Regions from separate parts of the Peribacillus sp. FSL R5-0717 genome, predicted to be linked through region 2. Evidence: predicted binding sites of a transcription regulator. Region 2 holds the regulator's gene; the other holds the start of a gene.
What was found. Region 2 encodes LexA, which represses DNA repair genes until DNA is damaged. Its sites were predicted from a motif close to CGAACATATGTTCG; they were not measured.
Positions count from the first base shown of each region.

Region 1 (3,430 bases), 830 kb from region 2:
TTATATACATCCCACCATAGTGAATGGATTGGATAGTTCCTTTTCTTCAGCTGCAATTGGGCAGCCAGGTACGAAAGGGCCACATCATGATTCGCTGCATATTTCACCTGTTCCTCTGCAGACAGATCGGACGGATCGTTCATATAATACACATCGGAAACGTTAGGCAATACGTCCCTTACCCGTTTCAAATAGGATGAAGGTAAAAGCGCCTTCCCTTCATCATCGGCAAGCGGATATGATAAATAAAGGGCCTCGGCAGGCGTAGTGAATGCTTTGTACGCTGTGAACTCCTCATCCAGCAGGCGCACTTTCGAACTTGGGGCAACATCAAGTCCACCAGCCAGCAGCACATCACGATCACTATCTGAAAATATCCCGTCAGATACTGCTTTTCCCGGCAGAACCCCTTCGTTCAATCCGATAACAAAAGCTGTCTTCACATCATCCAGGCGGGATAAATCTAGATTAGCGACTAATACTTGGTCAATTGCCGGCGGTACCAAAGAAAATTCAAGAGACTCCAAACCAGCTTCAATGATTACCGCAAACTGTTTCATGGAAAGCTCTTCCCCGCTCAGCAGTTCAACGAATTGGTCCAACAGGTCGACAACCGCATTCCATGTTTGCTCATGCTCTCTTGCCGATACCAAATCACCTGCTTCTTCTGCCTCCAGTTTCAGCTTTTCCAATTTTTCCGGTATATGCAATTCTTCAAGATATAGATAAAGGGCTTCACACAATTCCCTGCCATTAGCAGCCTTTTTAGCCCGTTTTGAGAGCCTCAAGATGGGCTCGGTAAATAATTGCTTCATTTCATTCAACTCTTGCTCAAGCATCATTTCCTTATCCGTTTGGTTCCGGTCCTCGAGTTCCAGACCGCGGAAGCGCCGGTAGGTCCAACGATCTTTGGACGTCCACCCGCTTCCTTTAATGCCGCGGGCCAGCACATAGTTTTCCAGCTTATCTACCTGCTCACGCATCCGGTCGTGGTTTTTTTGCAGCGGAAATAGAAGCTCCGTCTTGATTGCACGAAATACCGGTTCATAACGCCAATAGCCATTGATGATCTCCAAAGTCGAACGAATCAGTTCAATCAGAGGATGATTCAGCATCGTCCGTTTGGAATCGACGAACAAGGGAATTTGATAATCCCGAAAAACGGTTTGTAAAATATCTGCGTATGCTTCCCCGTTACGGACTAAAATCGCAATATCACGGAAACGGTGCTGTTTCTGTCTGACCAGCGACAAGATATCCCGGGCAACGCCTTCAATCTCAGCTCTGCGGTTAACTGCCTGGGCGATCGTTACATCAGGTGACTGCTCAAACGTTCGTGCAGGACGAATGGAAAAATAAGTTTCCAGATGATTCAGCCCCGGACTCTTTCCAAACCTTTCCGAACTTTTTAAGATTCGATCTTCTGAAATCGGTATGCCATTCCTCAATCCAGCCTGATATAGGTGATGATAAAGGTTTCCCGTTTGCCTGAACAATTGCAAATCATCCGGAGCATATTGCCTGTAGGGCTGATCTAACGTCAGCGAGACCGTTACACTCCTGCACAGCTTCATCATTTCTTCAACAATCAATAATTCCTGTGGAGTCAAGCTATAAAAACCATCGATATATATATCCGCATTCCTTATATATGAAGACTCTGACATTTTTTCGATCAGCAAAGTGAAATAATCCTCGGAGTCTAAATATTTATTGACCATTTCATCCTCAAAAGCCTGATAGACCAATTCAAGATCATGCAGTTTATCCTGAATGCCGCTGCCGGCCTGTGAGGTTTCAGCCAAATAGTTTTGAATGTCATCAGGTTGGATGCAATACTGCTTGAACTCAGCCAGCATTAGCTCCATCTGTGCAATGAACCCCTGCTTATCAGCAGATCGACTGAACATCTTTAACTCTTCCTTTTTATCATCCATGATCTTCCGTATCAGCATATTAACGCCAACACTGTCAAGATGCAGCCGGCTCATCCCCCCGGTTTCCTGAAGAACCCGCCAAGCAAGCCTGCTAAAACTGAAAACCTGTGTCCGGATCATTCCGGCAAGGCCTGGTGTTTTAATTAATTTATATTCAGATAGAAACGTCATCTGATCAGGAACGAGGTAGATAATTGGATTTCCTTCGGGATCTTCTGCCAATTTAGAGCGGATTTCGTCCAATATATTCGAAGTTTTCCCTGTACCCGATCTTCCCAGTAAAAAACGGAGTGACATCTCTTTTCCCCCTTACAACATAATATCTAGATCCATCATACCAGAAATACTTTCGTCTTTATGACTAGGTTTCTGTTTCCAATTAGATTTACTTTCTATTATTTTACCGTTTCCCTTAAAAAAACACCAATCGTACGTTCGCGTTTCCCCCAAAAGAAAAAGCCCGCATCTTACTCGGGCTTCCACAATCACTCACCTGTAAACTTAAAATTGAAATCATTGACCGGCCAATATCGAACATCCACTTTACCGACAACATTTTCTACCGGTATATAACCAAAGTGACGGCTGTCAGCACTTTCAAGACGATTGTCACCCATGACAAAAAGCTTGCCCTCCGGAACTTTGGTCATATCCGTCAATTCTTTTAATGTAAAATCACCTGTAAAATCCTGTCCTGGGAAACCTTCCTTGAATTTCTCAAGATAAGGCTCATCCACTTTCTCACCATTTACGTAAAGCCAATCATCTTTATAACGAATACGGTCACCTGCAACCCCTATAACCCGCTTAACATAATCTTCTTGTGAATTCGCATGAAAAACAATAATGTCAAAACGGTTGATATCATGAATCTGGTAATTGATTTTATTCACGACAAGTTTATTTCCATCTTCAAGGGTCGGCTGCATCGACTTTCCTTCAACATCATAGCTTGAAAAGAGAAATGTACGGATTAAGATGTAAATAACAAAAGCTATCATCGCTGGTTTTATCCAATCGGATAAAGAATTCTTGTTTGTTTTTTCCATCTAGTTCAACCCCTACTGCATTTATATATTAATTTATTGCCCTTCTTCTCTCTTCATGCTTTTATTTAACCGGACTTCCAGCCTTTTCCCCACATACCATAGGATAAAGATGACGATTCCAATAATGATCGTTCGCACAGGTTTATGAATCAATGATACTAAATCGTAACCTACGAAGCTGATCGTAAAAATCATCACCGCCTTCCCTCCAACTACTGCAAGTCCATATTGCAGGGTACTGACTTTTGAAAGTCCTGCCACGATATTAACGATAGCCGAAGGTGTAAAAGGGAAGCAGAGCAATATGAACAAAGGACCGAATCCATGGTTCTCAACCCATACCATCAACCTCTGCACCTGTTTATGTCTTTGCAAAAATCGGAAAAACCTCATTTGACCATATCTTCTAATAATCCAAAAGATCAAAAAGGACCCCGCCACCGC
Region 1 is NZ_JBBOOF010000001.1:3,803,528-3,806,957, reverse strand. Features, by position in the region: gene addB (helicase-exonuclease AddAB subunit AddB) at 1-2,234, opposite strand, end outside; gene lepB (signal peptidase I) at 2,423-2,986, opposite strand; gene NYE65_RS18355 (TVP38/TMEM64 family protein) at 3,020-3,430, opposite strand, start outside.
Region 1: a site for LexA is predicted at 2,362-2,375, ahead of addB (helicase-exonuclease AddAB subunit AddB). Genes of this name have one in related genera too.

Region 2 (3,430 bases):
TCGGTCCATAGTTTATACGCCATTGGCGCTGCCCCCATTGGCATACCTGGATGGCCGGAATTAGCCTTTTCAATTGCATCAATTGATAATGTACGAATCGTATTGATAGAAAGTGCATCTAATTTATCTAACATATTGTAAAAACATCCCTTCCTGTAATGTACCTCTTTATATTATAGTGACAAGCATAATATCACAACTAAAATCACTATTTAATGCCCCAATATTACAATTTTCTAGGAATAAGAAGTCACCTATTTAGATTAAACTAAATAGGAGAATACATACATGAATGCACTCTCTTTTTACTCCAAAATGCCAAAGAATCCTCAAATGGAATATTCCATCAGAAGAATCCAAGCATTAATGTAAATTTCGTTTTTCTTTTATATTTTTTATCTTTTGAGGAGTGACGTCATTACCCTCTGGATCCACGACTTTCACATGCTCCAACGTGTCGGACATGGATTTTCTGAATGTTTCCAAATACTCACTTCTCAATTGGGTTTGCTCTTTCGCTTCAACTTCCGTCAAGCCTTCACCCTTTGCCTTTTTAGAAAGTTCATTTATACGGGCTATTTTTTCTTTTGATAACATAATTTCGCTCCTTCATAATCTGCGGATATTGTCATGGTATTAAAAAAAAAGCGAAATTACAAGTTCTATGATTTACTTTCCTTTGTATTCATTTGATGTTCGAGAAAACGCCTGTTCACAGTAGCTTTAGATACATTGTATCCAAAGCCCCTTAATGTGGCTGCGATTTCTGAGAATGTTAACCCATTGGCACGCAGTTTAATAATTTCTTCAATAGGAATCTCCATACGGTCCCTTCCAGTGGAATTCCTTTGATTCTGAAGATTTTTTTGAGGACGGTACCCTTTTTCAACGGCTCTCATCATTCCGCGCTTTATTTTAAGATTATGTAGTTTCCTTTGATATTCTTCTACAATGCCCACTATCTGAATGACCATGGCATCCGAATCCGATAACTCCAGCTCCCCATCGTGTGAGAGAGTATAAATTTTCACATCTTCTTTAAGGATGACATGGAAAAGGGCTATTTTGGCATTCCCTCTTCCCAGTCTTGTTTCATCCTGGATTAATAGCACTTCAGCTTCTTTGGTTTTAAATAGTTCGAGCATGTCAAAAATGCCATCCCGATTCAACTCATAACCACTTGCCTGTTCTTTTATAATGGAGACAACTTCCACATCCATCTTTTCAGCCAATTTGACTAATTCATCTTCCTGCCTTGCCAATGATGTTTCCTGTGACTCTTTTTCGGTGCTGACCCTACAATAGATTACCGCCTTCATAATACCCTACCTTTACTACTTACTGCTCACTGGCCAAATTCTGGACAAGTTCTTCCCCTTTAACCGGTATGACAATGACTTGTCCAGGCTTTATCGAATCCGCACTGACTCCATTATTCTCTTCTATCCAACCAATGAATTCTTTTTTTGTCAAATTTGATTCTTCATATTCTTCGGCAATTCCCCATAGGGTGTCACCCTCGCTTACTTCTATAGAAAGGAAATCCTTTTTTTGATCATTGTTCAATGTACAAGAGAATAAAATTGAAAAGATGAATACTGATCCCGCTAATAGAATCGTATAAATATAATTTTTGTATAATTTTTTCATAATAATCCCTCCAGAGCGAATGTTCGTTCGTATGTTATGATCAAATTATAATACGAACGTTTGTTTCAGTCAACAACAAATTCGAACTTATGTTTGTATAGAGATGGGGGCCATGCTATAATGTAGCAAAGAACATTGGGGAAGAGGTGCACAAATGACAAAACTATCAAAACGGCAGCAAGATATTCTTGATTTCATTAAAGAAGAGGTCCGCCAAAAAGGGTATCCGCCTTCCGTACGGGAGATTGGCGAAGCAGTGGGACTTGCATCAAGTTCAACAGTACACGGACATTTATCCCGCCTGGAAAGTAAAGGCCTTATTAGACGTGACCCAACCAAGCCAAGGGCCATTGAAATAATGAATTTGGAGGAAGCGAACAATATTCCCAAAGTCAATGTCGTGAACGTGCCGTTACTTGGAAAAGTAACAGCGGGCATGCCGATAACGGCCATTGAGAACATTGAAGAATACTTTCCGCTTCCCGAAAGCATGGTTCCACATGATGACCATGTATTCATGCTGGAAATCATGGGTGAAAGTATGATAGAAGCAGGAATTCATGATGGAGATTATGTCATCGTGAAACAACAAAGCAGTGCCAATAATGGAGATATCGTCGTGGCGATGACTGAAGATGATGAAGCCACTGTAAAACGATTCTTTAAGGAACCGGATTACATAAGGCTTCAGCCTGAGAACTCAAATATGGAACCAATTATTTTACGAGATGTTTCGATACTTGGAAAAGTAATAGGCTTATATAGACAAATACACTAAAAGCGCTTCCCGCGCTTTTTTTGTTTGTTTAATTTATGTCCAGAATTCTCTCAATATGCATATGGAAGAGTAGATATTGAAATATTTTTTAATAGAATCTAGTTTCATGGGAATTTATACATCCCTTATAAGGGATGAAAGTTATACTATCGCCTTTCTGGTAATATGTACTTTGGTAAAAAGCTCATTGAAATAAAAAAAAGAGGATTTAAAATCCCCACTTTAATAAGGTTTAGATCGGCCAAGTCATTTCACTGTTGAATCTGCACTTGTTGACAAGCATTTTCAAGTGCAGGGAAAAAAATACATATATTTATTTTCCCCCGATAACAAAATTCCAACCATATCCATCAGAGACCCGTTGAATTAATACTTCAATAAGTAATTACGACCTGGCTGTTTCCATTGGCTGAATTACCATCTCCTTAGTTACCCCTACCATCAAAATAATGCCTCCTCAACTAAGAGAAGGCATTTCGCTATTTCTCAATATAGACCGAACGAATCAGCGTCCGGGTTCTTTCAGTACCATCCACATTTTTTTCCTTAACATCTATTGTTACATTATAAACACCTGACTTAGGTACTTCTGGAAGGGTGCCAGTAAAATTTTCAGTATCCATTGCCTTAATTGAGTTTTTTTCACTAATTTCATTACCGGTTTCATCTATCAGATGAACCAAAAATGTTGTACTGATTGGTCTTTTTTTATCATTCATTGGATTCTTTATTAAAAATTTTGCATCTTTTTGCTTAACTTTACCAGCCATACTTAATGTAATGGGATTCTTTTCGTTAAATTGTGCTGTGAACAGGAAGGCGTCTTTTGGCGATTTAGTCTTCATTCGTACTTTCCAGTCACCAATTTCAAGGTTATTTCTGTAGAATGATTGGATGGTTGCACCATTAAAAAAGGAAGTTTCATTTTTGGCTGAATGAACCTTTAAGGAAGGTGAATACTTTTTATTGGATGGAGAAATCAATTCAACCTCGACATCATTT
Region 2 is NZ_JBBOOF010000001.1:4,630,196-4,633,625, reverse strand. Features, by position in the region: gene tkt (transketolase) at 1-134, opposite strand, end outside; gene NYE65_RS22265 (DUF896 domain-containing protein) at 364-597, opposite strand; gene NYE65_RS22260 (YneB family resolvase-like protein) at 663-1,319, opposite strand; gene yneA (cell division suppressor protein YneA) at 1,339-1,650, opposite strand; gene lexA (transcriptional repressor LexA) at 1,805-2,428, shown strand; gene NYE65_RS22245 (esterase/lipase family protein) at 2,908-3,430, opposite strand, start outside.